DNA from 3 places in the Mesorhizobium sp. WSM4845 genome. Region 1 is predicted to be linked to each of the others. Evidence: predicted binding sites of a transcription regulator. Region 1 holds the regulator's gene; each other region holds the start of a gene.
What was found. The regulator LexA, encoded in region 1, represses DNA repair genes until DNA is damaged. The targets are predictions, from matches to a motif close to TGTTCNNNNTGTGTTCNG.
Positions count from the first base shown of each region.

Region 1 (10,279 bases):
ATGTCGCCGACCTGGTCAGGGCTTCGGTGGCAAGCTGGGACGAGAAGCCGGAGATCATCCTTGATCCCGAGCGCAAATGGCAGGCCTTCGGCAAGGCCGACGCAGCGCTGATCGCATCGGGAACGGTGTCGCTGGAACTGGCGCTGTCGGGTGTGCCGATGATCTCCTGCTACCGGCTCGATCCGGTCATGCGGATGGCCCAACGCCTGGTCACCGTATGGAGCGCCTCCTTGCCCAATCTCATCGCCGACCGCCCGATCGTGCCGGAAAGCTACAACGAATATGTGCGACCGCACTATCTGGCGCGGCAGTTGGAGGCGCTGTTTTCCGACACCGCCTATCGCGCATGGCAGAAGGACGGTTTTGCCGAGGTGGCCAGACGCATGGCCGTCGACAGACCGTCTGGCGACATCGCTGCAGGGGTCGTGATGAGGTGTATCAAGCGGTGAATGGTGAAGTGGTGAATAGTGAATGGTGAATGGTCAAAATCGTGCTTGAGCATAGGCCACAAAGAGACCCTGCTTCACTATTCACTATTCACTATTCACTATTCACTATTCACTATTCACTATTCACCGTTTAGCAATCGGCACGTAGTCGCGTTCCGGCGCACCTGTATAGAGCTGGCGCGGGCGGCCTATCTTCTGGTGCGGATCCTCGATCATCTCCTTCCACTGCGCGATCCAGCCGACGGTGCGGGCGACCGCGAACAGCACGGTGAACATGGTGGTGGGGAAGCCCAGCGCCTTCAGCGTGATGCCGGAATAGAAATCGACGTTCGGATAAAGCTTCTTCTCGATGAAATAGGAATCGGTCAGAGCAATCCTTTCCAGTTCCATGGCGATGTCGAGCAGCGGATCGTCCTTGATGCCGAGTTCGCCCAAAACCTCATGTGCGGTCTTCTGCATGATCTTGGCGCGCGGATCGTAGTTTTTGTAGACGCGATGGCCAAAGCCCATCAATCGGAACGGATCGTTCTTATCCTTGGCGCGGGCGATGAATTCCGGGATGTGGTCGACTTGGCCGATCTCGCCCAGCATGTTCAAGGCTGCCTCGTTGGCGCCGCCATGGGCCGGTCCCCACAGGCAGGCGATGCCGGCGGCGATGCAGGCGAACGGATTGGCGCCGGACGAGCCGGCGAGGCGAACGGTCGAGGTCGAGGCGTTCTGCTCGTGATCGGCGTGCAGGATGAAAATGCGCTCCATCGCACGCGCCAGCACCGGGTTGATCTTGTATTCCTCGCACGGCACGGCAAAGCACATATGCAGGAAGTTGGCCGCGAAATTCAGCTCGTTCTTGGGGTAAATGAATGGCTGGCCGATGTGGTATTTGTAAGCCATCGCCGCGATCGTCGGCATCTTGGCGATCAGCCGCATCGATGCGACCATGCGCTGGTAGGGGTCCGAGATGTCGGTGGAATCGTGATAGAAAGCTGACAGCGCACCGACCACGCCGCACATCACCGCCATCGGGTGGGCGTCGCGGCGAAAGCCGGTGAAGAAGCGCGACATCTGCTCGTGCACCATGGTGTGGCGCGTGACCCGGTAGTCGAAATCGTCCTTCTGCGCCTTGGTCGGCAGTTCGCCGTAGAGCAGGAGATAACAGACTTCGAGGAAGTCGCCGTGCTCGGCCAACTGGTCGATCGGATAACCGCGATGCAAAAGGATGCCGGCATCGCCATCGATGAAGGTGATTTCCGACTCGCAACTTGCCGTCGAGGTGAAGCCGGGATCGTAGGTGAAGGCCCCGGTGGTGCTGTAAAGCGCGCCGATATCGATGACGTCAGGTCCGACCGAGCCGCTTCGCACCTTGAGTTCGTGAGTTTTGCCGCCGAATTCAAGTTTCGCGGTCGACGCATGGGTTTTGCCGCCAAATTCCATTTTTGTCGCAGCTTCGGACATTGCAAACTCCTTTTTGTTTTCTCATGTCGGCAAAGGCAAAATTTCTGCAACGCAACACGTCGAAAGTATCGGAGTTCGCGCGTTTGCGCCCGCAATTGGATTGCGTGCCAAATTGGGCCAAGACCTAATGTTGCACTGCGAAACCCACCTTTCAATGCCAATCTTCTTGGGCGCCAGTTTTGCTAATCGATTTGATCCGCGACGCGCGCCAGGCTTTCCTCGCGGCCAAGCACGGCAAGCACGTCGAACACGCCGGGCGAGGTGCTTTTGCCGGTGAGCGCGGCGCGCAAAGGTTGGGCCACTGCGCCAAGCTTATGGCCGCCGGCGAGCGCATATTCGCGGATCGCCGCTTCCGCCGCTGCGGCCGTCCAATCCCCTGAAATCGCCTTCAGCGCCGCATGGGCGCCCCGCAGGATCTCGCGCGCCTCGCCGCCGAGCAGCGCCGCCGCCTTCTCGTCGATCGGCAGCGGCCGCTCGGCAAACAGGAAGGCGGCACCGTCGACCAGCTCGACCAGCGTCTTGGCGCGCTCCTTCAAGCCGGGCAGGGCGGCCAGCAACTGCGCCTTGCGTGTGTCGTCGAGGCGCGCTGCGATCGCCGGGCCGCCTTCGAGATAGGGCAAGGTGTTGATGAAGATATCGAGCAATTCGGCGTCGTTCATGCGCCGCATATGCACGCCGTTCAGCGCCTCGAGCTTGGCGAAGTCGAAGCGGGCGGCCCCCTTGTTGACATCGCCGATGTCGAACCACGCAATCATATCGGCGATCGACATGACCTCGTCGTCGCCGTGGCTCCAGCCGAGCCGCGCCAGGTAGTTGAGCAGTGCCTCGGGCAGATAGCCCATGGCGCGATAGGCTTCGACGCCGAGGGCGCCGTGCCGCTTCGACAGCTTGGCGCCGTCGGCGCCATGGATCAGCGGGATATGCGCCATTGACGGGACCTCCCAGCCCAAGGCTCGATAGATCACCATCTGGCGGGCGGCGTTGGTCAGATGGTCGTCGCCGCGGATGATGTGGGTGATGCCCATGTCGTGGTCGTCGACGACGACGGCATGCATATAGGTCGGGTTGCCGTCCGAGCGCAGGATGATGAAATCGTCGAGGTCCTTGTTGGGGAAGCGGACTTCGCCCTGCACGCGGTCATGCACCACCGTCTCGCCTTCGGCCGGCGCCTTGATGCGGATCGCGCCCCTGGCGCCAACCGGTGCCTCTGACGGGTCGCGGTCGCGCCAGCGGCCGTCATAGCGGGGAGGCAAGCCCTTGGCCCGCGCACTCTCGCGCATCGCCTCCAGCTCGGCCGGCGTCGCATAGCAGTAATAGGCTTTGCCGAGGCGCACCAGCTCCTCGGCAACCGCGCGGTGGCGCGGCGCGCGCTCGAACTGCGATACCGGCTCGCCGTCCCAGGTGAGGCCAAGCCAGGAGAGCCCATCGAGGATGGCAGCGGTTGCCGCATCGGTCGAACGCTCGCGATCGGTGTCCTCGATGCGCAGCAGCATCCTGCCGCCGGTGTGTTTCGCATACAGCCAGTTGAACAGCGCCGTGCGCGCCCCGCCAATATGCAGGAATCCGGTGGGCGAAGGGGCAAAACGGGTGACGACCTTGTCGGACATGGAACTCCTGGGCAAGCGCAGAAAACGGATGTGGTGCGCGGACTTTCGCGCGTCGCGCGTTCATGTAGCATAGGAGGTCAAGGGCGCAAGGGGCGAACCCTATGGCTGGACCAGGCCGCGGCGTGGACGAGAGCGAGGGCGCGACCGCAAGCGTCAGCGAACGATCGCTGTTTGCCGACGTTCCTCACACTGAGGCGCTACCCGTTTCGCTGCCTGCGTCGCCGCTGAGCATCCAACCTCTTTCGCCGGATCGCCCGGCGCCGATACCGGCTTCAGCACCCGGCCCTGTCATTCGTTTTCGCCGACAGCTCAGCCATCTTTCACCATCCGGTGTCCGCAACAGCGTGGCCGCGGCAGCCGGCCTGGAACTCGACCGGGGCGTCGCCTTCCTGCTGGTGCCGGTTTTCCTGGCATGCGGGGTGATCGTCTATTTTTCGCTTGCCGTCGAACCGGACTTTGCCCAGCCCATCGCCGTCGTGGTCCTTACGGCATTGTGTGCGGCCGTCACGCGCTCACGCCGCAAAACGCACCTGTGCTTCATGGCAGCGTTGCTGTGCGCGCTTGGTGTGCTCGCCGCCAAGGTTGAAACCTGGCGCGCCGGAACGAAGATGCTCGGTTCGGAAATCCAGACCCGGCTGACCGGCCGTGTCGTCAGGCTCGACCAGATGGCGAACGGCCGGATCAGGCTGACCATCGATGTGATGTCGACCGCCCGGCCGACACTGCGTTATGCACCCGAACGTGTCAGGGTGTCGGCACGCAAGATTCCCGCTGAGATGACCGCAGGCTCGGTGGCAACCGGCTATGTGAGGCTTCTGCCTCCGACTGGCCCGGTCAGACCGGACAGCTTTGACTTTTCCTTTGACAGCTATTTCGCCGGTATCGGTGCCAGTGGCTTTTTCCTCGGCAGTCCAAAGATCGTCGTCTCCGAAGATGCACCGTTAACCGCACGCCTTTCTTCGTCGATCGAGAAGGCGCGCGAAACCATCGCCGACCATATCAGGGACAGCATCGGTGGTGCCGAGGGGGAGATTGCCGCTGCGCTGATCGTCGGCGTGCGTGCCGGCATCCCCGAAGAGATAAACGAATCGATGCGGCGCACCGGCATCTACCACATCATCTCCATTTCCGGCCTGCACATGGCGCTTGTCGCCGGCACCGTCATGGGATTGCTGCGCGGCGCCTTTGCGCTGTTTCCCGACTTTTCGTCGCGCCGGCCGGTCAAAAAATATGCGGCTGCTGCCGCACTCGTCTCCATCGCTGCCTATCTGATCTTTTCCGGTATCGTGGTCGCGGCTGAACGCAGCTTCATCATGCTGGCGGTAATGCTTGTCGCCGTGCTGTTCGACCGGGCGGCACTCACCATGCGCAACCTGGCGATTTCGGCCATCGCCGTTATCGTCGTGTCGCCGCACGAGGTGGTCGGCGCAAGCTTCCAGATGTCGTTCGCCGCGACTGCGGCTCTCGTGGGCGCCTATGCCGGTTGGTCCGACTATCGTGCCGACAGGGCCAAGGCGCCGCGACAGCGACGGTCACCGGTCGCTTTCGTCACGCGCAAGCTCGTCGCCGGGGCAGGCACCATCGCAATGACCTCCATCATTGCCGGCAGCGCCACCGCGCTCTTCGCCATCTGGCACTTCCAGCGCGTCTCGCCGCTCAGCCTGTTCGCCAATCTGGCCGTCATGCCGATCGTCACGATCGTCATGTTCCTGGCCGTCCTCAGCGCCTTGGCAATGCCTTTCGGCCTCGACGGCCCTTTCCTCTACATGATGGGCAAGGGCCTGACGGCGATGATTGCAATTTCGGGATGGATATCGGAGCGTTCGCCCGTCGATGCAGTCGGCCTGATTTCGTTGCAATCGGTTCTGCTGGTGACGGTCGCCTTAGTCATCGCCACGATGGCGACGACATGGCTGCGGCTTGCCGCACTTCCCTTTGCGCTCGCCGGCCTGCTGACGATTTCCGAGACGCGCACCCCCGACGTGCTGATCTCGGAGGATGCGCATCTGGTGGCGCTGCCGATCGGCGGCGGCGAACTTGCCGTCAACCGGATGCGTTCGAACGAATTCACCACCGACAACTGGAAACATGCGCTGGTTTCAACAACGATCGTCGAGCCGGAGACATTCGAAAAAGGAGATGTGCGGTTCGACATCGCCGATCCGGCCGACCTGCCGCCGGGAGCGCCTTTCACCTGCACTGCCGGCCTGTGCCTGGCCCGGCATCCGTCCGGCGCGCTCATCGCGCTCGCCGACAACCGCAAAACCGCGCGGCCGGCCTGTGCCTTTGCGGATTTGATCGTCATCGACGATGCCACAGCCTATTACAAACTCTGCCGCAACCCGCTGGTTCTCGTCGTCACCAAACGGCAGCTCGCTCGCATGGGCAGTGCCGCCGTCTTCTTCGATCCGCTATCGGCGAAGACGCGCGCAGAAATCCGTTTTGCCGTCAGACAGCCATACAGGCCTTGGCATGAGCAGCGGCGATTTTCGCGCGAGGCGAGGGGCCTGCCGCCATACCGCAGGGCCGAGAAACCCAAGAAGCCTGCCGTTCAGTAACGCCGGATCAGTCCGACGAGCTTGCCCTGCACCTTGACCCGGTCCGGCCCGAAGATGCGCGTCTCGTAGGCCGGATTGGCGGCTTCCAGTGCGATCGAGGCACCTTTGCGGCGGAATCGCTTCAGCGTCGCTTCCTCCTCGTCGACCAGAGCGACAATGATCTCGCCAGGCTGGGCGGTGTCGGCGTTGCGGATGATAACCGTGTCGCCGTCGAAGATGCCGGCCTCGATCATCGAATCCCCCTTGACCTCCAGCGCGTAGTGCGTGCCGCCGGTGATCATGTCCGGTGGCACCGAGATCGAATGCGTCTGGTGCTGGATGGCGTCGATCGGCACACCGGCAGCGATGCGGCCCATCACCGGTATGGAAACGGTGGCAACGACGTCGTCGTCATTGCCGGCCGCACGCATGCGCGAAGGCGCCGGCTTGATCTGGCGTCCGAGGCCGCCCTGGCCAAGGCTGCCTTGAATGACGCTCGGCGAGAATTTGCGCGCCGCATTGAGGCCCGGCGCGATCGAATCGGGCAGGCGCAGCACCTCCAGCGCGCGGGCGCGGTTGGGCAGGCGGCGAATGAAACCGCGTTCCTCCAGCGCCGTGATCAGCCGGTGGATCCCCGATTTGGAGGCGAGGTCGAGCGCTTCCTTCATCTCGTCGAACGAGGGCGGAATGCCGCTTTCCTTCAGTCGCTCGTGGATGAACATCAGCAGTTCATGTTGTTTGCGTGTTAGCATCGCGACCCCCAACAGAATCAGAAAAACAAACCCAGAACAAACACTATCTGTTCCAGTTGTGTTCCGCAACCATTTAAAGTTTAATGAATGTGTTGACGTTTTGTTCAGCGTAGCATCAGCACGCTGCAGGCGGCGCCCGCTGCGGCCGCGGGAGCGAATGGCTCGCGCACGACCAATCCGTTGGCGTCGGCCAGCATTCTGAGCATCGAGGAATCCTGGACACTGAACGGCGTTGCCTCAAGCGTGCCAGCTTCTTCCTTCACCACCGCGCGTACATAGTCCTGCCTGAGATCGTTGGCCGGCATGGCGGCGCCGAGCCGCGCCTGACGCATGTCCTGGCGAAACGCGCGGCCGCCGAGCCGCGCCAGCAGCGGCTTCAGAAAGAGCTGCGTGCAGACCAGGCTGGCCACCGGATTGCCGGGCAGGCCGATGCAGCGGATGGCGCCCAGCCGCCCGAACATCAATGGCTTGCCGGGCCGCATGGCGATTTTCCAGAAATCGAGCGCCATGCCTTCGCCGGTCAGCACGTCATGGACGAGGTCGTGGTCGCCGACCGAGGCGCCGCCCAGCGTAACGATGACGTCCGCGCCTGCGGCGACGGCTTTTTTCACCAGCGCGGCGATCGCCTCCTTGCGGTCGGGGGCGATGCCGAGATCGAGTGCGCAGGCGCCAACCGAGCGGGCCGCGGCGGCGACGCCATAGGCATTGGAGGAGATGATCTGGTCGGGGCCAAGGTCGCTGCCCGGCGGCAGCAATTCGTCGCCGGTGGCGATGATGGCGACCAGCGGCCGTTTCACCACGCGGACCTGCTGGTGGTTGGCCGACGCCGCCAGCGACAATGCCGCGGGATCAAGCAGGCGGCCTTTCTCCAGCAGCATGTCGCCCTGCAAGAAATCGAGCCCGAGGCGGCGGATGTTGCGGCCTTCAACCGTCGGCGCGGTCACTTCGACCATGCCGCCGCCGAGGTCGCGGACATTCTCCTGGATGACGATGGTGTCGGCGCCTCCGGGAAGCGGCGCGCCGGTGAAGATGCGCACGGCCTGCGCCGCGCCGACTGTTCCGGCAAAGCCTCGTCCGGCCGGCGCTATGCCGATCACCGAAAGTCTCGCGGGCACGGACGCGACATCGTCGGCCCGCACGGCATAGCCGTCCATGGCCGACGCGTTGAATGGCGGCTGGGTGCGGAGCGCCATGAGCGGCTCCGCCAGCACGCGGTCGGCGGCATCCATCAGGGCGACGCTTTCAGCCTGCAAGGGCGCAGCATCCGCAAGCAGGTGCTCGAGCGCCTCGGCGACCGCAAGCAGCGCCATTATTGGCCTGCCCCCTGGGCATCCGCCTTGTAGTCGCCGGATTTGCCGCCGGTCTTTTCCACCAGCCTGATGCCGGAGATCGCCATGCCGCGATCGACCGCCTTGGCCATATCATAGATGGTCAGGCAGGCGACCGAGACGGCGGTCAGCGCTTCCATCTCGACGCCGGTCTTGCCGGTGACACGGGCCAGCGCCGTGACCTTCAGGCCGGGCAGCTTCGCGTCAGGTTCGATGTCTACCGATATCTTGGTCAACAGCAGCGGATGGCAGAGCGGGATCAGCTCATGCGTCCTCTTGGCCGCCATGATGCCGGCGATGCGCGCCGTGCCCAGCACGTCGCCCTTCTTGGCATCGCCGTCGAGAATCATTTTCAGCGTTTCGGGCCGCATCGAGACAAGACCTTCGGCGATTGCCGTGCGGGTCGTCTCCGCCTTGTCGCCGACATCGACCATATTGGCTTCGCCTTCCGCGCCAAGATGGGTGAGGGCGGCCGACATCGTCAGGTCACCCTGGAGCGACGTGCGTCCGTTTGGACGCACAAACTACACTCTGACGCTTTGTATCTATGCATCATGCTCTCCGAACATCGATTGCGATTTTCGGGCAGATGCATTGGCGGGCGCCTTGCCCGTCAAAAGCAGGTGCGTCGCAGTGGCCACGTCCTGTTGCCGCATCAGGCTCTCGCCGACGAGGAAAGTGCCAATGTCGCTCCGTTCCAGCCTGCGGCAGTCCTGGTGCGAGAAAATACCGCTCTCGCTGACCAGCAGCCGGTCGGCCGGCACCATCGCCGCGAGCCGCTCCGATGTCTCGATGCTGGTTTCGAACGTCCGCAGATTGCGGTTGTTGATGCCGATCAGCCGCGACGACAGTTTCAGCGCGCGTTCCGTCTCGGCCTCGTCATGCACCTCGACCAGCGCGTCCATGCCGAGCTCGAACGCCGTCGTTTCGAGTTCCCTGGCCACGGCGTCATCGACGCTCGCCATGATGATCAGGATGGCGTCCGCGCCCCACGCACGGGCCTCGAACACCTGATAGGGCTCGAACAGAAAATCCTTGCGCAAAGCCGGCAATGTCACGGCGCTGCGCGCATCGGTGAGGAATTCAGGCGCCCCCTGGAAAGACGGCGCATCGGTCAGCACCGAGAGGCAGGCAGCCCCACCTTTGGCATAGGCCGTGGCCAGCGCCGGCGGATCGAAATCGGCGCGGATCAGGCCCTTGGACGGGCTCGCCTTCTTGATCTCGGCGATCAGCGCGAAACTGCCGGATTTGCGTTTGGCTTCAAGGGCCGAGAGAAAGCCGCGTGGTGCGTCGGCATCCTTTGCCCGCGCCTTGATTTGGGCAAGCGGCACCCGCGCCTTCGCCGCCGCGATCTCGTCGCGCTTGTAGGCTTCGATCTTGCGCAGGATATCAGACACGGCGCTATCCGTTCGAAATCTCGACCAGCCGGTCAAGCACCTTTAGCGCCCGGCCGCTGTCGATGGCTTGCGCCGCCGTCGCCATGCCATCGGCAAGCGTCGTCGCCTTTCCCGCCACCACCAGTCCGGCGCCGGCGTTCATCAGCACCGTATCGCGAAAGGCACCGGCAGCGCCGCCCAGCATGTCGCGCAGCGCCTGGGCGTTGTAGGCGGCATCGCCGCCGCGCAATTCGTCCTTGGTATGCCGCTTCAGCCCGACCGCTTCCGGGGTCAGCGTAAAGCTGCGGATCTCGCCGCCGACCAGTTCGGCGACTTGGGTTTCGCCGGTGGTGGTGATCTCGTCATAGCCGTCGCCATGGGCGACCCAGGCGTGGTCGGCGCCCAGTGCCTTCAACGTCTCGGCCACCGGCATGATCCATTCCGGCAAGAAGACGCCAACCATCTGCCTGACGACACCAGCCGGATTGGAGAGCGGGCCAAGCAGGTTGAAGATTGTGCGGGTGCCGAGCTCGGCGCGGATCGGGCCGACATGCTTCATCGCCGGATGATGCGCCGGTGCGAACATGAAGCCGACGCCTGCGTCGTGGATGCAGCGGCCGATCGTTTCCGGCGGGATGTCGAGCTTGACGCCAAGCGCGGTCAGCACGTCGGCGGCGCCGGTCTGCGAGGACAGTCCGCGATTGCCGTGCTTAGCCACCGGCACGCCGCAGGCGGCGATGACGAACGCGGATGCGGTCGAGATGTTGACGCTGTGCGA
Region 1 covers NZ_JBVVQA010000005.1:234,894-245,172, forward strand. Annotated here, with positions in the region: gene lpxB (lipid-A-disaccharide synthase) at 1-449, shown strand, start outside; gene gltA (citrate synthase) at 573-1,901, opposite strand; gene gltX (glutamate--tRNA ligase) at 2,084-3,508, opposite strand; gene AC0L2C_RS08690 (ComEC/Rec2 family competence protein) at 3,610-6,066, shown strand; gene lexA (transcriptional repressor LexA) at 6,060-6,797, opposite strand; gene AC0L2C_RS08700 (molybdopterin molybdotransferase MoeA) at 6,902-8,107, opposite strand; gene moaC (cyclic pyranopterin monophosphate synthase MoaC) at 8,107-8,604, opposite strand; gene trpC (indole-3-glycerol phosphate synthase TrpC) at 8,671-9,522, opposite strand; gene trpD (anthranilate phosphoribosyltransferase) at 9,527-10,279, opposite strand, start outside.

Region 2 (10,279 bases), on a different contig from region 1:
GCGCTAATTTCAGCAGCACAATGCCTCACACGCCGTTGCCGCCAAAACATCGCGCAAACGCCAGATCGATGCGCAAGGTCATGACATCAGCCGAGCTGAAGCTCTGGAACGAGCTTCGCGCGCACCGGCTGATGGGGCTTGGCTTCCGCCGACAATTCCCGATCGCCGGCTATATCGTCGACTTCGCTTGCCCAGAAAAGAAACTGATCGTCGAGGTCGACGGCTCCCAGCATGCGCAAGGCGATGCTGTTGCCGGCGATGAGGCAAGGACATTGCGGCTGAAACAGGATGGCTGGACCGTCCTGCGCTTCTGGAATGACGACATTATCCGCGACATCGACAATGTCTGCCAGCATATTGTGATTGCGGCTGGCCAGGGGCATCCGTCCGAATGAACGGCCGGGGCGGGATGTAACCACGGCAAGGCCGGCGGGACAGCGCCCCCCTCTGTCCTGCCGGACATCTCCCCCACAAGGGGGGAGATCGAACTTCATCGTGGCCCAGCGCTCGCGGCTTTATCCGCCGTTCCGTATCGGCTAAGGGGCGGGGACGAAATTCGCCGGACCCGCCAGAATGATCACCAAACCATCGCCCCTGTTCCTCGGCATTGACACCGGCGGCACTTACACCGACGCCGTGCTGTGGTCGGAGGCGGGCGGTCCTAACGGCAAAGTGCTGGCCAAGGCCAAGGCGCTGACGACGCGCCACGACCTCGCCGTCGGCATATCGGGTGCGGTCGACGCGGTGCTGCAGAAAGCAGGCACCGACCCTGCAGCGATAAAACTGGTGTCGATGTCGACGACGCTTGCCACCAACGCGCTGGTCGAGGGCCAAGGCGGCCGCGTCGCGCTGGTGATGATCGGCTTTGCCGAGGGCGACCTTGCCCGCGACGGGCTGAAGGCGGCACTTGGCACGGACCCTGTCGTGTTCTGCCCCGGCGGCCATGATGTCCACGGCAATGCGGCAAAGCTCGACCTGTCCGGGCTAGAGGCTGCGCTGCCGGAACTCGGCGCCTCGGTGTCCGGCTTTGCCGTCTGCGCCTATTTCGCCACCCGCAACCCGGCGCACGAGCTCGCCGCTCGCGACCTGATCCGCGAAAAGACCGGCCTGCCGGTCACCGCCAGCCACGAGCTTTCGGCCAAGCTCGGCGGCCCGCGCCGGGCGCTGACGACGCTGCTCAACGCCAGGCTGATCTCGATGATCGACCGGCTGGTGGCGGCGACGGAGGGCTTTCTTGCCGCGCGCGGCATCGCCGCCCCGCTGATGGTGGTGCGCGGCGACGGCGCGCTGGTTTCGGCCGCCTTCGCCCGCCAGCGGCCGATCGAGACGATTCTTTCAGGCCCGGCCGCCAGCCTTGTCGGCGCTCGCCACATGACCGGCCTCGACAATGCAGTCGTGTCCGACATCGGCGGCACCACCACCGACGTTGCCGTGCTCGACCAGGGCCGTCCCAGGCTTGACCCGGAAGGCGCCACCGTCGGCGGCTTCCGCACCATGGTCGAGGCGGTGGCCATGCGCACCTTTGGGCTCGGCGGCGATTCCGAAGTGGCGCTGGAGGATGGCGCGCTCAACCCAAGAATCCTGCTCGGGCCGCGCCGCCTGGTGCCGCTGGCGCTGGCCGGCATGATGCATGGCGAAGCGGTGACCGTCGAACTGGAACGCCAAATCCGCGCGGCCAACCCCAGCCGCATGGATGGCCGGCTGGCGGTCAGGACTGGCGTGCCGCAGCGGCTGGCTGCCGGCCTGACCGGCGCCGAGGCCAAGCTTTATGAGCTGATCGGCTCGACGCCTCTCGCCGTCGACAGGCTTTTGACATCAAACGCCCAGAACGCCACCTTGAACCGGTTGGTGTCGCGCGGGCTGGTGCATGTCGCCGGCTTCACGCCGTCGGACGCCGCCCATGTGCTGGGCAAGCAGGCCAACTGGGATGCCGCCACGGCTCGGCTCGGCGCCGAGCTGTTCGCCCGCAAGCGCGACGGCCGCGGACAGGCGATCGCCGCCACGCCGGAGGCGATCTCGGAACGGGTGCTGACCACGCTGACCCGGCTGTCGGCGGAAGTCATCCTCGAAACCGCCTTTGCCGAGGACGGGCTGGATGGCGCGGCGACCGTGGCGCACGCGCTGGTCCAGCGCGCCGTCGATTCCCATCCCGGCATCGCACGGCTGAGCGTCGCGCTCGACCGCCCGGTCATCGGCCTCGGCGCCTCGGCGCCGCTGCATTATGCCGGGCTGCCACCGCTGGTCGGCCATGACTGCCTGGTGCCCGAAGATACCGATGTCGCCAATGCGCTCGGCGCCGTCGTCGGCCAGGTCAGGGTTTCGGCGGAGGCGCGCGTCAGCCAGCCCCAGGAAGGGCTGTTTCGCGTCGCCTCAGGCGAAAGCGTGCGCGACTTCAATGACGAGGCGGCGGCGATCGCGGCAGCGGAAACCGATGTCCGCGCCATTGCCGCCGGGCGGGCCAGGGACGCCGGCACCGACAGCGCCGAAATCGAGATCGCCAGCGAATTCCGCGTCTCGACCGTCGAGGGCCAGCGCATGTTCATCGAGGCGCATGTGGTGGCAGTGGCGTCGGGCAGGCCAAGGATCGCGGTGTAGGGCGCCTTGTGGGAGAAGGGGGAGCCGCACCAGCCTGCGTCAACGCAAAGGGTGAGGCGGCATTCGAAATGGAAGCGATTTGCCCTACCTTCACCCTAAGCTGAATTGACCCTGCCACCCTGACATGTCAAAGGCCCGGCCAAAGCCTTTCGCCTGGAGAAAGCCCCGATGACCGATCGCGTCGAAATCGCCGGATTGCGGATTGCCCGCGAACTTTATGATTTCGTCGTGAACGAGGCGCTGCGGGGCACCGGCATTGCAGCCAACGCCTTCTGGACCGGCTTCTCGGCCATCGTGGATGATTTGGCGCCGAAGAACCGGGCTCTGCTCGCAAAGCGCGACGCGCTGCAAGGCCAGATCGACCGCTGGTATCACGACAATGGCGCGCCCAGCGACATGGAAGCCTACAAGGATTTCCTGAGGGAAATCGGCTATCTCGTGCCGGAAGGGCCGGCCTTCTCCGTAGCGACGGACAATGTCGACCCCGAGATCTCGGTGGTTGCCGGGCCGCAATTGGTGGTGCCGGTGATGAATGCGCGTTATGCGCTGAACGCCGCCAACGCGCGCTGGGGCTCGCTCTATGACGCGCTCTACGGCACCGACGCCATTCCCGAGACCGACGGCGCCGAGAAGGGCGGGAGATTCAATCCCGTGCGCGGCGCCAGGGTCATTGCCTGGGCGAAGGATTTTCTCGACGAGTCGGTGCCGGTCACCTCAGGCAAATGGGCAGGGGTCAACGGGCTTTCCGTGGCCAACGGCATGCTGCGGCTGGGCGAGGGCGCCGGCGCCACCACGCTCGCCGATCCCAAACAGTTTGCCGGCTATCGCGGCGACGCCGATAATCCCGAAGCCGTCCTGCTGACCCGCGATGGCCTGCATATCGAGATTGTGATCGACCGCAGCAACCAGATCGGCAAGACCGATCCGGCCGGCATTGCCGACATCGTGCTGGAATCGGCGCTGACCACCATTCAGGACTGCGAAGATTCTGTCGCGGCAGTCGATGCGCAGGACAAGGTTTTGGTCTACCGCAACTGGCTCGGCCTGATGAAGGGCGACCTTGCCGAGGAGATCACCAAGGCCGGCAGCACGTTTACGCGAAAACTCAATCCCGACCGGTCGTACACCGCGCCTGATGGGGGCACGCTGTCCCTGCCCGGCCGCTCGCTGATGCTGATCCGCAACGTCGGCCACCTCATGACCAATCCGGCGATTACGGACCGCGACGGCAGCGAGGTTCCGGAAGGCATAATGGATGCGGCGATGACGGCGCTGATCGCGCTGCACGATGTCGGCCCGAACGGACGACGCGCCAATTCCCGCGCGGGCTCGATGTATGTCGTAAAGCCCAAGATGCACGGGCCGGAGGAAGTCGCCTTCGCCGTCGAGATATTCGACCGTGTCGAGGCGCTGCTCGGCATGGTGAAAAACACCATCAAGATGGGCATTATGGACGAGGAGCGGCGCACCACCGTCAACCTCAAGGAGGCGATCCGCGCCGCCAAAGATCGCGTCGTCTTCATCAACACCGGTTTCCTCGACCGCACCGGCGACGAGATCCACACCTCGATGGAAGCCGGCCCGATGATCCGCAAGGGCGACATGAAGCAGGCCGTCTGGATTGCCGCCTACGAAGCCTGGAACGTCGACACCGGGCTGGAATGCGGGCTGGCCGGCCGCGCCCAGATCGGCAAGGGCATGTGGGCGATGCCCGATCTGATGGCGGCGATGTTGGCGGAAAAGATCGCCCATCCCAGGGCCGGCGCCAACACCGCCTGGGTGCCGTCGCCGACAGCAGCAACGCTGCACGCCACCCACTACCACAAGGTCGACGTCCACGTTGTGCAGGCGGCGCTGAAGAGCCGCCCCAAGGCAAAGCTCGACGACATCTTGTCGGTGCCGGTAGCGGTGCGGCCGAACTGGTCGCTGGAGGAGGTCCAGAACGAGCTCGACAACAACGCGCAAGGCATTCTGGGCTATGTCGTGCGTTGGATCGACCAGGGCGTCGGATGCTCGAAGGTGCCTGACATCAATGACATAGGCCTGATGGAGGACCGCGCCACGCTGCGCATCTCCTCGCAGCACATCGCCAACTGGCTGCATCACGGCGTGTGCACCTCAGACCAGGTGATGGAGACGATGAAGCGCATGGCCGGCGTCGTCGACCGCCAGAATGCAGGCGATCCGCTCTACCGGCCGATGGCCCCTGACTTCGACAAGTCGATCGCCTTCCTCGCCGCCTGCGACCTCGTATTCAAGGGCCGGGTCCAGCCCAACGGCTACACCGAGCCGGTGCTGCACGCGCGGCGGCTGGAGCTGAAGGCGAAGGAAAGCCCCTCGATAGCGCGAACAGAGTTTTAGTATAGCCCGACAGATATTAGCAATTGCTAAAACATCGTTGTCCCGGTGCACGCGATCTGCTACGATTTAACCACCGACAAACGGCTCTGGGAGGCCGTGCGTCCGACATCATGCACAAGAACTCAAAACCGGAGAACGGCCATGAAACGGCTTCTGACGGTCGCTGCGATTGCGGCGGCGGGCAGTTTGGTTGCGATGCAAGGCGCAGCCGCCGATGACGCTGCGATGATCAAGAGCGCTGAATCCGCTGCACCCCCCGCTGTAGCAAGCGGCGCTGCGATCCACGCTATGGATGAGAAGGGTGCGATGCGCACACTGCGCGAGGGTACAAACGGCTTCTGGTGCATGCCGGACCACCCGGCCACGCCTGGCCCGGATCCAATGTGTGGCGATGCCAACTCGATGGAATGGGCAATGGCGTGGATGGAAAAGAAGGAACCGCCCAAGGGCAAGGTCGGCTTCATGTATATGCTGGCCGGCGGCAGCGACGGCAGCAACACCGATCCTTTTGCGACGAAGCCCGAGGAAGGCAACAATTGGATAGAGACCGGCCCGCACGTGATGGTCGTCAATGCAATGGACATGATGCAGGGCTATCCGGCGGACCCCAAACCTGACACGTCCAAGCCATATGTGATGTGGGCGGGCACTCCCTACGCACATCTCATGATTCCGGTTAAGTAGCTGCCGCCGAAATGACTGGCGATAGCGATCAGGCTGCGTAGCGTCAGACTGTCGAGCTCCTTCGGGCCGGTCACCCTCCCTCAAGGGGGAGGGGAACGTCACGCCGCCTGCGCCATTCGCTCCGAACTCATGCGGTACGAAATCGCCTCGGCCAGATGGATGCGGCCGACCGTCTCGCTGGCCTCGAGATCGGCCAGCGTCCGCGCCACCTTCAGCACCCGGTGATAGGCCCGCGCTGAAAAGCCAAGCTTTTCGCTGGCATCCCTGAGCAGCGACAGGCCTGATGCATCCGGCATCGCGATCTCCTCGATAACAGAGGGTGAGCAGTGCGCGTTGGTGGTGACGGAGGTCGCGCCGAGCCGCTCGAAACGTTCGCGCTGGGTTGTCCGCGCGCGGGCCACGCGCAGCGCCACATCGGCACTTTTCTCCGCCCGGTCCGGCCGGATCAGATCGCTGGCCGAGACCGCCGGCACCTCGATCCGAAGATCGATGCGGTCGAGCAGCGGGCCTGATATGCGCGCCTGATAGTCGGTGCGGCAACGGTCGCCGCGCAGGCAGCGATAGCCAGGCTCGCCGGCCATGCCGCAGCGGCACGGGTTCATCGCCGCGACCAGCTGGATGCGCGCCGGATAGGTGACGCGATGATTGGCGCGGGCGATCATGCAGTCGCCGGTCTCCAGCGGCTGGCGCAGCGCATCGAGCGCCTGCGGCGAGAATTCGGGAAACTCGTCGAGGAACAGCACGCCGTGGTGGGCCAGCGAGGCCTCGCCCGGCCGCACGCGCAGGCCGCCACCGACCAGCGCCGCCATCGAGGCCGAATGGTGCGGCGCGCGGAACGGCCGCCGGTCGGTCAGCTTGCCTTCGCCAAGCTCGCCGGCCACCGAGGCGATCATCGAGACTTCGAGCAATTCCTGCGGCGCCAGCGGCGGCAGGATCGACGGCAGCCGCTGCGCCAGCATCGATTTTCCCGATCCTGGCGGACCGATCATCAGCATGTTATGGCCGCCGGCGGCCGCCACTTCGAGTGCCCGCTTGGCGGTCTCCTGGCCCTTGATGTCGGCAAGATCCGGCAGGTCGCGCGCCGAGGCATGGATGCCGGCCTCCGGCCGCGACAGCACTTGCGTGCCGCGAAAATGATTGGCGATGGCGATCAGGCTGCGCGGCGCCAGGATGTCGAAATCCTTGCCGGCCCACGCCGCTTCCGGGCCGCAGGCGAAAGGACAGATCAGGCCCTTGCCTTCGGCATTGGCGCCGATCGCCGCCGGCAGCGCGCCGGCCACCGCGGCGATGGTGCCGTCGAGCGACAGTTCGCCAAGCACGACATAGCCGGCCAGCATGTCGCCTGGAATGGCGCCAAGCGCCGCCATCAGGCCAAGCGCGATCGGCAAATCGTAATGGCTGCCTTCCTTGGGCAGATCGGCGGGCGCCAGATTGACGGTGACCTTCTTCGACGGCATCGACAGGCCCGATGCGTGCAGCGCCGCCTGCACCCGCTCCCGGCTTTCGGCCACCGCCTTGTCGCCGAGGCCGACGATGTGCATGTTAACCTTGCCGGGCGCGATCATCACCTGCACGTCGACCGGCACGGCCTCGATGCCCTGGAAAGCGACCGTGCGGACCCGCGCAACCATTTTTCTGCCCCCGGACATGGGCTCGCCCGAAGCCCATGCGATCATGCCGCGAACGGCGTCATCTGAGACAACCACAGATTTTGGGCAAAGGCAAGAACATTACGGGAACAATCGAACGGTGTGCCTTGATGGCGTCGCATCGGCTACGGACCGGAAAGCCGCTGTTCCGCCAAGCATGGACGCTACTTGCGTTTGTCCTCGACCGCATCCCAGAACAGGCTGGCGATATCGGCGCCGCCAAAACGCTGCACCTCGCGCACGCCGGTCGGCGACGTCACGTTGATCTCGGTCATGTAGTCGCCGATCACGTCGATGCCGACGAGGATAAAGCCGCGCTCCTTCAGCGACGGGCCGATGCGGGCGCAGATCTCGCGTTCGCGCTCCGTTAGTTCCGTTTTTTCGGCGCGGCCGCCGACATGCATGTTGGAGCGTGAATCAGTCTCGGCCGGCACCCGGTTGATGGCGCCGACCGGCTCGCCGTCGATCAGGATGATGCGCTTGTCGCCGGCGCGCACCTCCTTCAGATAACGCTGAACGATGTAGGGCTCGCGGAACATCTGGCCGAACATTTCGAGCAGCGAGGCGAGGTTGCGATCGGCCTCGTGCAGGTGGAAGATGCCGGCGCCGCCATTGCCGTAGAGCGGCTTGACGATGATGTCGCCGAACTCCTTGCGGAAGGCGGCAACCTCTTGGCTGTCCTTGGTGATCAGCGTTTCCGGCATCAGGTCGGGAAACTCGGTGACGAAGATCTTTTCCGGGCTATTGCGCACCCAGGCCGGGTCGTTGACCACCAGCGTCCTGGGATGGATGCGCTCGAGTATGTGCGTCGTGGTGATGTAGTTCATGTCGAACGGCGGATCCTGCCTGAGCAGGATGACGTCCATCTCCGACAGGTCGGTGCGCACTTTCTCGCCGAGCGAATAGTGATTGCCCTTCTCGTCGAGGACCTGCATTTCCTCGACGCCGGCAAACACCTTGCCGTCGCGCAGCGACAGCCGGTCGGGCGTATAATGGAACAACTGGTGGCCGCGTCGCTGCGCTTCCAGCGACAGCGCAAACGACGTGTCGCCGGCAATCGAGACGGTGGAGATGTGGTCCATCTGGACAGCGATTTTCAGAGGCATGGCGGATCTCCGGCGGATCGGATGGGCTGCTTGCCCTTACAACCTCCCCGGTCATCTGCCAATCGCGACATTTTGAGGATTGCCTGCTGGGCGTAGGTGAGGCGCAGGCGGAGCGCCTTGCCCAGTTCGGCTGCGCCGGCAGCAACGATTCCTGTTCGGCGGGCCGGTTGGTTTCGATGCCACGCTCGGCTATCCCAGAAATTCGCTCCGTGGCACCTTGCGCTCAAGGGATCTGACGAGCGACTTGTCAGACATAAGCCCGCGAATTTGCGTTTTCTCCCTTGCTCCCCCGACCGGTCTGGCTAGGATGCGCGCCGACCGAGCCTACGGCGCCGCGCGTCCTTTTGGATGCGCAAACGACGCTGTAGCACTTTGATTTTGCGCATGATCGTTTCCGAAAATCGAAACCGATTTTCGGGGTCATGCGCAGGGAGAAAAAAATGATGCCATCGGCGCGCTTTGCCGACCTTGAGGGCGCTTCGGTGCTGATTACCGGCGGCGGCTCCGGAATTGGCGCGGCGCTGACCGAGGGTTTTGCCCGCCAGGGGGCAAAGGTCGCCTTCATCGACATCGCCGACGCCCCGAGCCTGGCGCTGGCCGACCGCATCGAAAAGGATCTCGGCCGCCGCCCCCTCTATCTCAAGACCGACATACGCGACGTCGAGGCGCTGCGGGCTTCGGCCGCCAGGGCCGCAGAGGCGCATGGCGACGTCACCGTGCTGGTCAACAATGCAGCACTTGACGATCGCCACGCGGTGGAAGACGTCACCGTGGAGTTCTGGGACAACAACCAGGCGGTCAACCTGCGCCCGCATTTCTTCTCCGCACAGGCGGTGGCGCCGGGCATGAAGCGCGCCGGCGGCGGCTCGATCATCAACTTCACGTCGACGTCGTTCCTAATCAATCACCCCGACATGCCGGCCTATACCGCCGCCAAGGCCGGGATCGTCGGCCTGACCAAGGGGCTTGCCGGCAAGCTCGGCGCCGACGGCATTCGCGTCAATGCGATCGCACCCGGCTGGGTGATCACCGAGCGGCAGAAGCAGCTCTGGGTCACCGAACAGGCGCTCGCCGCCCACGTGGCCAAGCAATGCATCAAGCAGGTGATGCAGCCGGAAGACGTCGTCGGCACGGTGCTGTTCCTGGCGTCGGACGCTTCGCGCATGCTGACCGCGCAGATGCTGATCGTCGACGGGGGCTTCCTGTGAACTCAGCGAGCAACGTGCCTTCTGTGGCCGCCGTCGATTGGGGCACCACCCGTCTCAGGGTCTGGCTGGTCGATGAGGCCGGAAATGTCCTCGCCGAGCGTCGCGGCGACGACGGGCTGATCACCGCGCAGGCGGCCGGGTTTTCGACCCTCCTCGAAGGACATCTGGCGGCGATGGGCGCGCCGGAAGCGATGCCCGTGATCATCTGCGGCATGGCCGGCTCTCGCCAGGGCTGGCTGGAGGCGCCCTATGTCAGCGTGCCGGCGCCGATCGGCGCCATCCTTGCCGGTGCTGCGCGCGTTCCCGGCCAGCGCCGCGACATCCGCATCGTGCCGGGCCTTGCCCAGCGCCAGGCCGACGCGCCTGACGTCATGCGCGGCGAGGAAACGCAGCTTGCCGGCGCCGGTTTGCCGGCAACAGGCCGCCATCTCGTCTGCATGCCCGGCACCCACTCCAAATGGGTGCTGGTCGAGGACGGCGCCGTTGCCGGTTTTGGCACCTGGCCGACCGGCGAGCTGTTTTCGGTGCTGGCGGCGCATTCGATCCTGCGCCATTCGCTGGGCGAGCAGCCCAAGCCGGTTGCACCAGGCAATCCGTTTTTCCAGCGCTGGTGCGAGATCGCGCTGGCCGAGGGCGGCGATGTCACATCGAGGCTGTTCTCGATCCGCGCTGCGGG
Region 2 covers NZ_JBVVQA010000012.1:89,083-99,361, reverse strand. Annotated here, with positions in the region: gene AC0L2C_RS15915 (endonuclease domain-containing protein) at 21-395, shown strand; gene AC0L2C_RS15910 (hydantoinase/oxoprolinase N-terminal domain-containing protein) at 574-2,595, shown strand; gene AC0L2C_RS15905 (malate synthase G) at 2,764-4,956, shown strand; gene AC0L2C_RS15900 (hypothetical protein) at 5,098-5,640, shown strand; gene AC0L2C_RS15895 (YifB family Mg chelatase-like AAA ATPase) at 5,739-7,271, opposite strand; gene gshB (glutathione synthase) at 7,454-8,395, opposite strand; gene AC0L2C_RS15885 (SDR family NAD(P)-dependent oxidoreductase) at 8,836-9,603, shown strand; gene AC0L2C_RS15880 (2-dehydro-3-deoxygalactonokinase) at 9,600-10,279, shown strand, end outside.
Region 2: a site for LexA is predicted at 7,364-7,381, ahead of AC0L2C_RS15895 (YifB family Mg chelatase-like AAA ATPase). Genes of this name have one in related genera too.

Region 3 (10,279 bases), on a different contig from region 1:
CGACTTTGGACTGTGCATCGGCAACGGCCTCGGTCAGCCGGTTCATCGCCTGTTCGGCGACGGCGGTCAGCAGTGCTGATTTCGAGCGGAAATGCCGGAATGGCGCGCCGGGCGAAACGCCGGCACGTTTTGCCGCCTCGCGCACCGAGACATGCTCTGCTCCGCGCTCTTCGATGATCTCTACGGTAGCAGCGATCAAGGCCTCGACCAGATTGCCGTGATGATAGCGCTTGGGGTTGGCGGCTTCGCCGGAATCCGTGGGGCTGGTCATGCCTGCCCATAGCACGACGCCGACATGTAATCACTGATTATTTTCTTGCGTCCAGGCGTTTCATATGTAATCAGTGATTACAACATCAATGGAGGTTACCATGCTTCGCATCATCGCAACGACTGCCCTTGCTTTCTCTTTACTGTCGCTCGGGCCTGCCCAGGCCGAAGATCGGCCAACCCTGCAAATCGCCTGGCCGGCGGCCGGTTCGGTCATCGAACTCGGCAATGACCCAGAGAAGGCGATAGGCGTCGTCGTCAGCAGCAACTTCACGCTTCTGCCAGCGGGTGAATGCGACGGCGTCAGCCAATGCGGCCATTTGCACATGAAGATCGATCCCGCCGGAGATACCTGCAACATCCCCGGCAAGCCGTACAACAGCATGAACAGCGACTTTGGCGGCGATCTTGTCAAGGCTCGTTTCGGCCATTGCCCGGATGCCGCCGGCAAGCATGTGATCGGCGTCCTACTTGCCGATGATCATCACAAGCCCATTCTCGTCGACGGCAAACCCGTTACGGCTCTGGTGACGGTGACGACGAAATAACGCGGGTCGGGCGGGACTCAGCCTCATTCGGGCGGAGATTTCTGATACGGCCTGCTGATGAGAGATTTCGGCCGGGCTTGGTCCGGCCGGCGATCACGACATCGTGTCGAGCTTGCGCTGCATGGCGGCGATCTGTTCCTTCAGTTCCTGAAGGTCGTCGGGCTTTTCCGACGTCTCTTTCCTGGCCGGCTCCGCCGGCGCTGCGGAAGTGCCATTCGAGCCTGCGGGTGGGAAGGGCGTGAACAGGCGCATGGCGTTCTGGAACATCTCCATATTGCGGCGCGTCTGCTCTTCCAGCGCCTTGATCGGCGTGGCGATCTTCATCATGTCCAGCGGCGACTTGCCCAACGCACCCTTCATCTGCTCGCGGAAGCGTTCCTGCTCCTTTGAGAAGGCGATCATCGACTGTTCGAGGAAGCTCGGCACGATCATCTGCATCTGGTCGCCGTAAAAAGCGATCAACTGGCGCAGGAACGGAATCGGCAGCATGTTCTGCCCTTCCTTGTTCTCCAGTTCAAAGATGATCTGGGTCAGCACCGGATGGGTGATGTCGTCGCCGGTCTTGGCGTCCTGGACGGTGAACTCCACGCCCTTCTTGACCATTTCGGCAAGGTCCTCGAGCGTCACATAGGTGCTGGTGCCGGTGTTGTAGAGGCGGCGATTGGCATATTTCTTGATGATAATCGGTTCGTCTTTCGCGGCCATCAGCATCCTCCCGGGACACCGGCGCACTTGAGGTAAGCTGCCGGTAACGATTGCGCCTTTTCAAGGATATGCGCAAAAGCGTCACAATTCCAAGCGGTTTGTGCAGTGCGGCATCAAATAATGCTGCACGGCGGGCTAAAAATGCTGCGCAGCAATGGGCCGGCTGTATCCACCACGATGCGCAACCTGCTTGCGGCGCATGGCCGGTATGCCCATTTCCGGTTTGACTTGGATCATTGAAAGGGCAAGAAAAGCCCTGACGATACAAACTGCGATACCAAAACCTCGATACCTCGAAGTGTGGAGAAGAACATGTCCGCTGCCATCGTTGTCGCCAGTGCGGCGCGCACGCCCGTCGGTTCCTTCAACGGCGCCTTCGCCGCCACGCCGGCGCATGAGCTTGGTGCCGTCGTCATCAAGGAGTTGCTGTCCCGTACCGGTGTCGAGCCGGCGGAAGTCGACGAGGTCATCCTCGGCCAGGTGCTGACCGCGGCTCAGGGCCAGAACCCCGCCCGCCAGGCATCTATCGAAGCCGGCCTGCCGAAGGAAACCACCGCCTGGGGCCTCAACCAGGTTTGCGGCTCAGGTCTGCGCGCTATTGCTCTCGGTATGCAGCAGATCGCGACAGGCGATGCCAAGGTGATCGTCGCCGGCGGGCAGGAATCGATGTCGCTGGCCCCGCACGCTCAACACCTGCGTGCCGGCGTCAAGATGGGCGACTACAAGATGATCGACATCATGATCAAGGATGGGCTGTGGGATGCCTTCAATGGCTACCACATGGGCAACACGGCCGAAAACGTCGCTCGCCAGTTCCAGATTACCCGCGAGGACCAGGACCAGCTCGCATTGGCCTCCCAGAACAAGGCAGAGGCCGCGCAGAAGGCCGGCAAATTCAAGGACGAGATCGTGGCCTTCACCGTCAAGGGCAAGAAGGGCGACACCATTGTCGACCAGGACGAATATATCCGCCACGGCGCCACGATCGAGGCGATGACCAAGCTGAGACCGGCCTTCGACAAGGACGGCACGGTGACCGCCGCCAATGCCTCCGGCATCAATGACGGCGCCGCCGCCGTGCTGCTGATGACCGAAGCGGAAGCCGCAAAGCGCGGCATCACGCCGCTGGCGCGCATCGTGTCCTGGGCGACCGCGGGTGTCGACCCGCAGATCATGGGCACCGGGCCCATTCCCGCCTCGCGCAAGGCGCTGGCCAAGGCCGGCTGGTCGGTCGGCGATCTCGACCTGGTCGAGGCCAACGAAGCCTTCGCCGCCCAGGCCTGCGCCGTCAACAAGGACATGGGCTGGGATCCGTCGATCGTCAATGTCAATGGCGGCGCCATCGCCATCGGCCATCCGATCGGCGCCTCCGGCGCCCGCATCTTCAACACGCTGGTTTACGAGATGCGCCGCAGAAGTGCCAGGAAAGGTCTCGCCACGCTGTGTATCGGCGGCGGCATGGGGGTCGCCATGTGCGTGGAAGCGCTGTGAAGTCATCTGCAAAGCGCCGTGAGGACGGAGCGAGCAAGCCGTGAAACAGTCGGTGGCGAACAGGCTCCGCCGTTAGAGCGTTCCTGTTCGCCGCCCGCCGATCGAGAAAAAGGGAGGATATTATGACAAAGGTAGCACTCGTCACCGGTGGGTCGCGCGGTATTGGCGCCGCGATTTCGATCGGCCTAAAAAACGCCGGCTATCATGTCGCCGCGAACTACGCCGGCAATGACGAAGCGGCGCAAAAATTCAACGCGATAACCGGCATTCCGGTCTACAAATGGTCGGTCGCCGACTACGACGCCTGCGCCGCCGGCATCAAGCAGGTCGAGGCCGATCTCGGCCCGGTTTCCGTTCTGGTCAACAATGCCGGCATCACCCGCGACGCCATGTTCCACAAGATGACGCGCGAACAATGGAAAGAGGTCGTCGACACCAATCTTTCCGGCGCATTCAACATGACGCACCCGCTGTGGGTCGGCATGCGCGACCGCAAGTTCGGCCGCGTCATCACCATCTCCTCGATCAATGGCCAGAAGGGCCAGACCGGCCAGGTCAATTATTCGGCGTCGAAGGCCGGCGATATCGGCTTCACCAAGGCGCTCGCCCAGGAAGGGGCGCGGGTCGGCATCACCGTCAATGTCATCTGCCCCGGCTACATCGCCACCGAAATGGTCAAGGCGATGGACGAAAAGGTGCTCAATGAGCGCGTCATCCCGCAGATCCCGGTCGGCCGCCTCGGCGAGCCGGAAGAGATCGCACGCTGCGTCGTCTTCCTGGCTTCCGACGATGCCGGTTTCATCACCGGCTCGACCATATCAGCCAATGGCGGCCAGTATATCACCTGAGGCGTCATGTCACCTGAGGCGTCGGCCTGTTGCCGGTGACTGTTGCACGGGTCGATCTAACCGCCCACACGGCCGAGTTCGAGGCCGGGATCCGGATTACTCCGGCTGTCAGGCGACACGCTTCAGCCCTGGTTCGGCTGCCGGCTTGGTCTGGGCGACTGGACCCGGCTGGCGCGAAGGTGCCGGCAGGCGGGCAAGCGACGCCCGGCTGAGGCCCGACAGTTTGAAGGCGATGCGACGCTTCAGAAATGGAGTGAGATTCAGCGCCGAAAGCACGAGATTGCGGACGAACCGCTTCACCGAATTGCGGGAAAGCGCCATCTCCGTCATCATGCCCGCCAGTTCAAGCACCTCCTGGGCCGCCGGGCGGCGCAGCGTTTCGTAGAGGTCGAGCGCGGTTTCCGGGCGCACGCCGTTCACCACGTCGCCAAGCAACTGGCCAAGCACGACCGCGTCGATGATGCCGGTGTTCATGCCTTGCCCTCCCGCCGGGCTGTGCACGTGCGCGGCATCGCCGATAAGGAACAGCCGGTCCTTGCGGTACGAGCGGACCAGGCGGTGATGCACGCGAAAACGCGAGCTCCACGCCAGGTCGAGCACCCGGGTTCTTTTCTTGGTTGGACCACGGCTGTCGAGCAGCGCCTGGATGTCGGTGACCGCGGGGTTTTCCGGTGCGTCATCCATTGTCGCGACGACCCGGTACGAACCGTCCGGGAGCGGCGCCACCACCACCAGCCCGGCCGGTGCAAAGAACAGCGACACTTCCGTCGGCCCAACCGGCCAGTCGAGACGAACATCGGCGAGTACGAACGAAGCGTCATAGGCCGCGCCGTCGAACTCGATGCTGGTCGACCTGCGCACCAGGCTGTGCATGCCGTCGGCACCAACGACGCAGCGTGCCGATATCAGTTTCTCGCGGCCGTTCTCGATCACCGTCACGTGTGCGCCGTCAGCGTCCTGAACGACTGCCTTGGCCTCGACCGAGCGATGAATCACGCCGCCCAGGGCTGCGATCCGTTCGGCGAACACCTGCTCGGTCAGGTTTTGAGGCAGCATCATCAGATAGGGATGCCTCGAAGGAAGCTTGCTGAAATCGAGCTTGAGCAGCGCCCGGTTACGGTCGCGGATGGTGAAATTCTGCAGCTTCAGGGCAAGTTCGCTCAGCCGCTGCGCGACGCCGAGAGGCTCCAGCGTTTCCAGCGTCTGCGCGTGGATGACGCCAGCCCGCGAGGTCTGGAGGCCCTGCGCCAGTCTATCGATCAGGACATGATCGACACCGGCCTGGTGCAGCACGATGGACAGCGCCATGCCGGTCGGACCGGCGCCAACGATCAGGACTTCGGTGGTTTCGGGCAACATTTCTCTCTCCATTTATCAACGATCGTTGACTTTCTAGTCGAAGCCATTGCATTTGTCAACGGCTGTTGGCATAAGCATTTCATGACCGAGAATCGGCCGAAAAAACCCGGCAAGTCGGACCGCACGCGCGCCAAAATCCTGGAGGCCGCGAAGCTCCTGTTCGCGGAGCACGGCTATGAGGGCGCCTCGATCCGTGACGTCGCGGCACATGCCTCGATCGATCCGGCCATGGTGATCCGCTATTTCCGCAGCAAGGACGAGCTGTTCGCCAGGGCGGCGGTCGTCGACCTGCAATTGCCGGCACTGCGGGTGATCGACCGAAACGCCATCGGCGAAACGCTGATCAGGCGTTTTCTTGAAGTCTGGGAGGGCCCGGCCAGCGGCCCTGGCATGGCAATTCTGCTGCGTTCGGCGACGTCGAACGAATTCGCCGCGGAAAAATTGCGCGACGTATTTGGCAACCAGGTGAGGCCGGTGATTGCGGCGGTCGCTGACCCCGCCGATGCGGGTCGACGGGCCGGGCTCGTTTCGAGCCAGTTGCTGGGTCTGGCGATGTGCCGATACCTGCTGCGGCTTCCGCCCGTCGTCGCCCTGTCGCACGACGAAATTATCCAGGACGTCGGCCCTACTTTGCAGCGCTATGCCGTGGGAGAGGCTTGAACCAAGCCGTTCTGCATTGCTGGCAGTCTCGTTCTCGTACAAGCGACTGCGCCGACGCCGATTTGTGCCAAAGCGGTACGCAAAAATTAACGGCAGCCGCCCAGCCCTGTGCAAAACCCTGTTCCCGCCTGTTAATAACAGGTGGAAAACCTGTTCATGATACAACATATTGGGGTGAACAAAACGGGAAACATGCTCCGACGCTGATTCGTCGCCGTTTCGTTCCGGCTTTGAGCGCAATGTTAAACGACAAAGGCTGAAAACATCCCCCAAAAGGTTAAGGCGCGTTAGGAAAGATTAATTATTTCAAGATGTTGGATGACGCCGGCCGACCTGCGTCGATCGTTCAGCGGCAAAGGTTAACGGCGACGGCAGCCCTGCATGAAACGGGCCAGTTCGGCGATTCAGCATGTGGTGAGACTCGCCGGCGAGAAATCCAGATGTAGTCGTGAACAAACCATGAATCTGCGCGAGTCAGCGATTCGTAGCCGATTCGTTCCAGACTCGTTCCAACTGTTAAATCGGAACGGCGGAACGGATTGTCGACGGCGACGGAAGGCTTCGAGCTGCCATCGGAATATTCTGCTTTCGCTTCGCGCCCGAAATCCCTATGTGTCGGCTGTCACCCGCGCCACCACGGGGCGCGCTCCCGACAACGCGAGGCAGAGAGCCTTAATTTCCAGGTCGATGAACATCCAGCCGAAACACACTGAGCCACTGATCCTGTCAGGCCGCGACGTGACCGCTGTGCTCGGGCCGACAAACACCGGCAAGACCCATCTCGCCATCGAGCGCATGGTGGCGCATGAAAGCGGCATTATCGGCCTGCCGCTCAGGCTGCTCGCCCGCGAGGTCTATTCACGCGTCTGCGAGAAGGTCGGCGCTCACAAGGTGGCGCTCATCACCGGTGAGGAGAAGATCCAGCCCGACGGCGCCAGATATTCGGTCTGCACCGTGGAAGCCATGCCGCGCGAGACCGACGCCGCCTTCGTCGCCGTCGACGAGGTCCAGCTAGCCGGCGATCTCGAGCGCGGCCACATCTTCGCCGACCGCATCCTGCATCTGCGCGGTCGCCAGGAGACGCTGCTGCTCGGCGCAGCGACCATGCACGGCATCCTCCAGCGCCTGCTGAAGGGGGTGTCGGTGGTGACGCGGCCGCGGCTGTCGCATCTCGCCTATGCCGGCTCGAAGAAGCTGACCCGCCTGCCGCGACGTACGGCGATCGTCGCCTTCTCCGCCGACGAGGTCTATGCCATCGCCGAACTCATCCGCCGCCAGCAGGGCGGTGCGGCAGTCGTGCTCGGCGCGCTATCGCCGCGCACCCGCAACGCGCAGGTGGAGCTGTTCCAGTCGGGTGATGTCGATTATCTGATTGCCACCGATGCGATCGGCATGGGCCTCAACCTCGATCTCGATCATGTCGCCTTCGCCCAGAACCGCAAGTTCGACGGCTACCAGTATCGCAACCTGACGGCGGCCGAGCTCGGCCAGATCGCCGGCCGCGCCGGCCGCCACTTGCGCGACGGAACTTTTGGCGTCACCGGCCAGGTCGATCCGCTGGACGAGGAACTGGTCAAGAAGATCGAAGCGCATGATTTCGACCCGGTGAAGGTGCTGCAATGGCGCACCGCGCGTTTCGATTTCGCCAACCTCGACGCTCTGAAGCGCTCGATCGAGACCAACGCGCCGGTTGAAGGCCTGACGCGCGCGCTGCCGGCGGTCGATGCGCAGGCGCTCGAACATCTGTCCCGCGACGAGGACATCCGGGCGCTTGCCACCGACGCCAGGCGCGTGGCGCTGTTGTGGGAAGCCTGCGCCCTTCCCGATTACAGGAAGATCGCCCCGGCTCAGCATGCCGACCTGATCGCCTCGATCTACATGGACCTTGCCAGGCATGGCCATGTCGATGAGAATTACATGGCCGAGCAGGTGCGCCGCGCCGACACCACCGAGGGCGACATCGACACGCTGTCGCACCGGATCGCTCAGATCCGCACTTGGACTTTCGTTTCCAACCGGCCCGGCTGGCTGGCCGATCAGGCACACTGGCAGGAAAAGACGCGCGAAATCGAAGACAGATTGTCGGATGCGCTGCATGAGCGGTTGACGAAACGCTTCGTAGACCGCAGGACTTCCGTCCTCATGCGGCGCCTTAGAGAAAATACCATGCCTGAAGCCGAAATCAGTCCAACCGGAACCGTCCTCGTCGAAGGCCACCATGTCGGCGAGTTGCAGGGGTTCCGCTTCACCGCCGACCAGAGCGCCGGCGGCGAGGACGCCAAGGCGGTGCGCACAGCAGCCCAGAAGGCGCTTGCAGCCGAATTCGAGGCGCGGGCCGAACGCTTCGGCGCCTCGGCCAATGGCGACATCGCGCTCGGCTCCGACGGCACGCTGCGCTGGATCGGCGCGCCAATCGGCACGCTGGTCGCAGGCGACGAGCCGTTGAAGCCACGCCTGGTGCTGCTGGCCGACGAGCAGCTCACCGGTCCCGCCCGCGACAAGGTTGCAGCGCGCGCCGAGCGCTTCGTCAATTTCCAGATCGAGTCGCTGCTGAAGCCGCTGGTCGACCTCAAGAACGCCGAGCAGATAACCGGCATCGGCCGCGGCATCGCCTTCCAGCTCGTCGAGAATTTCGGCCTCATCAACCGCCGCGACATCGCCGAGGAGATGAAGTCGCTCGACCAGGAAGGCCGCGCCGCCCTGCGCCGGCTCGGCGTGCGCTTCGGCGCCTACCACGTCTTCGTGCCGGCGCTGATCAAGCCGGCCGCGGCCGGACTGGTGACGTTGTTGTGGGCGCTGCAGAACGACGGCAAGGACAAGCCTGGCTTTGGCGACGTGGTTCACGCGCTGGCCTCCGGCCGCACCTCGGTGGTCATCGATCCCACCTTCGACAAGACCTTCTACAAGCTGGCCGGCTACCGCAATCTCGGCCGTCGTGCGGTGCGCGTCGACATCCTCGAACGGCTGGCCGACCTGATCCGGCCCGCAACCAACTGGAAGCCGGGCCTCGGCCAGCGCCCAGACGGCGCCTATGACGGTCAGTCCTTCATGGTGACGCCGCCGATGATGTCGATTCTCGGCGCCACGGCCGACGACATGGAAGAGATTCTGAAAGGCCTCGGCTACCGGGCCGAGCCGAAGCCGGCTGTCGAGGTGAAGGCACGGCTCGAGGCACAGGACAATAGCGCGCGTGAAGCCGCCGCGGCCAAGCAGGCGGCGGAAGAACAAGCCGAACAGGCCAAGGCAGCTGAAGCCGCGATTGCCGACGCAGCCGCCGAGGCGCCGGCCGACAGTTCTGAGCCGGATGCAGTGGCAGAAGCCACGGCGGAGGCTCTCGCGGAACCCGCTGCCGAAGCGGAACCTGTCGCAGAAGCTCAGCTGCAAACTCCGCCTGAGGTCACGGTAGAGGCACTGCCTGCAGCTGAAGCCGCAGTTCGAGAGGCAGCACCCGAAACCGCCGAGGTTGAGGTCGCACCGGCGGAGCCGGCTTCCAAAGCCTCGCCCGCAACGGCAGCAGTCTCGGCCGAACCTGCCGCGGCGGTGGAAGCCGCCACCGGCGAGGCTGCTCCAGAGGCCGAGAAAGAGGCAGAAGAACCAAAACCCATCCTGTTGTGGCGGCAGGGCCGCTTCGACCAGCGCCCACGCCACCGCCACCACGACAACCGGCCACGTGATAGGGACAATCGCCCGCGCAGCCCACAAGTCACGCGCGATGGCCGCAGCAACTCGCCGGCAGAGGCCGGGCAGCAGGCCGGCGCCCCGGGCGGCCGGCCCGCCCGTGAAGGACGCCGCGACGGCGACGGCGCCGGCAAGCCGCGCTTCGACCGCAGCAAGTTCAAGCCCAAGCCCCAGGGCGAGCCAGGCGAACGGCGCGACGGCAAGCCGCAGGGCGAGCGCCCCGATCGTCGCGAAAGCCGGCCCGACTGGAAAGGCGGCAGGCCGGACGCCAAGGGCGGCGCGCCTGGTGGAAAGCCCGCGTTCCAGCCGAAGCCTCGCGAGGAGCGTCCGGTGCGCTTCGACCCGGATTCCCCCTTCGCCAAGCTCGCCGCGTTGCGCGACCAGCTGAAGAAGTAAGTTCGTTCGCTCCGATGGTCACTGATGCCCGCCAGCGCATCGACAAATGGCTGTTCTTTTCGCGTGCGGTGAAATCGCGCTCGCTGGCGGCGAAGCTGGTGGTGGCCGGACGCGTTCGCATCAATCGCGACAAAGCAGCGCAGGCCTCCGATCTGGTCCGCCTCGGCGACGTCCTGACCATCACTCTCGAGCGGCGCATCTTCGTCTGGAAGGTGCTCGGCACCGGCAGCCGGCGCGGTCCCGCCGAGGAAGCGCGCTTGCTCTACGAGGATATCTCGCCGCCGCCGGCACCAAAGGGCGAGGCCGTTCGCGATGCGATCCCCG
Region 3 covers NZ_JBVVQA010000049.1:15,012-25,290, reverse strand. Annotated here, with positions in the region: gene AC0L2C_RS32365 (TetR/AcrR family transcriptional regulator) at 1-271, opposite strand, end outside; gene AC0L2C_RS32360 (hypothetical protein) at 372-818, shown strand; gene phaR (polyhydroxyalkanoate synthesis repressor PhaR) at 912-1,523, opposite strand; gene AC0L2C_RS32350 (acetyl-CoA C-acetyltransferase) at 1,836-3,014, shown strand; gene phbB (acetoacetyl-CoA reductase) at 3,137-3,862, shown strand; gene AC0L2C_RS32340 (FAD-dependent oxidoreductase) at 3,971-5,170, opposite strand; gene AC0L2C_RS32335 (TetR/AcrR family transcriptional regulator) at 5,129-5,881, shown strand; gene AC0L2C_RS32330 (helicase-related protein) at 6,569-9,955, shown strand; gene AC0L2C_RS32325 (RNA-binding S4 domain-containing protein) at 9,970-10,279, shown strand, end outside.
Region 3: a site for LexA is predicted at 6,376-6,393, ahead of AC0L2C_RS32330 (helicase-related protein). Genes of this name have one in related genera too.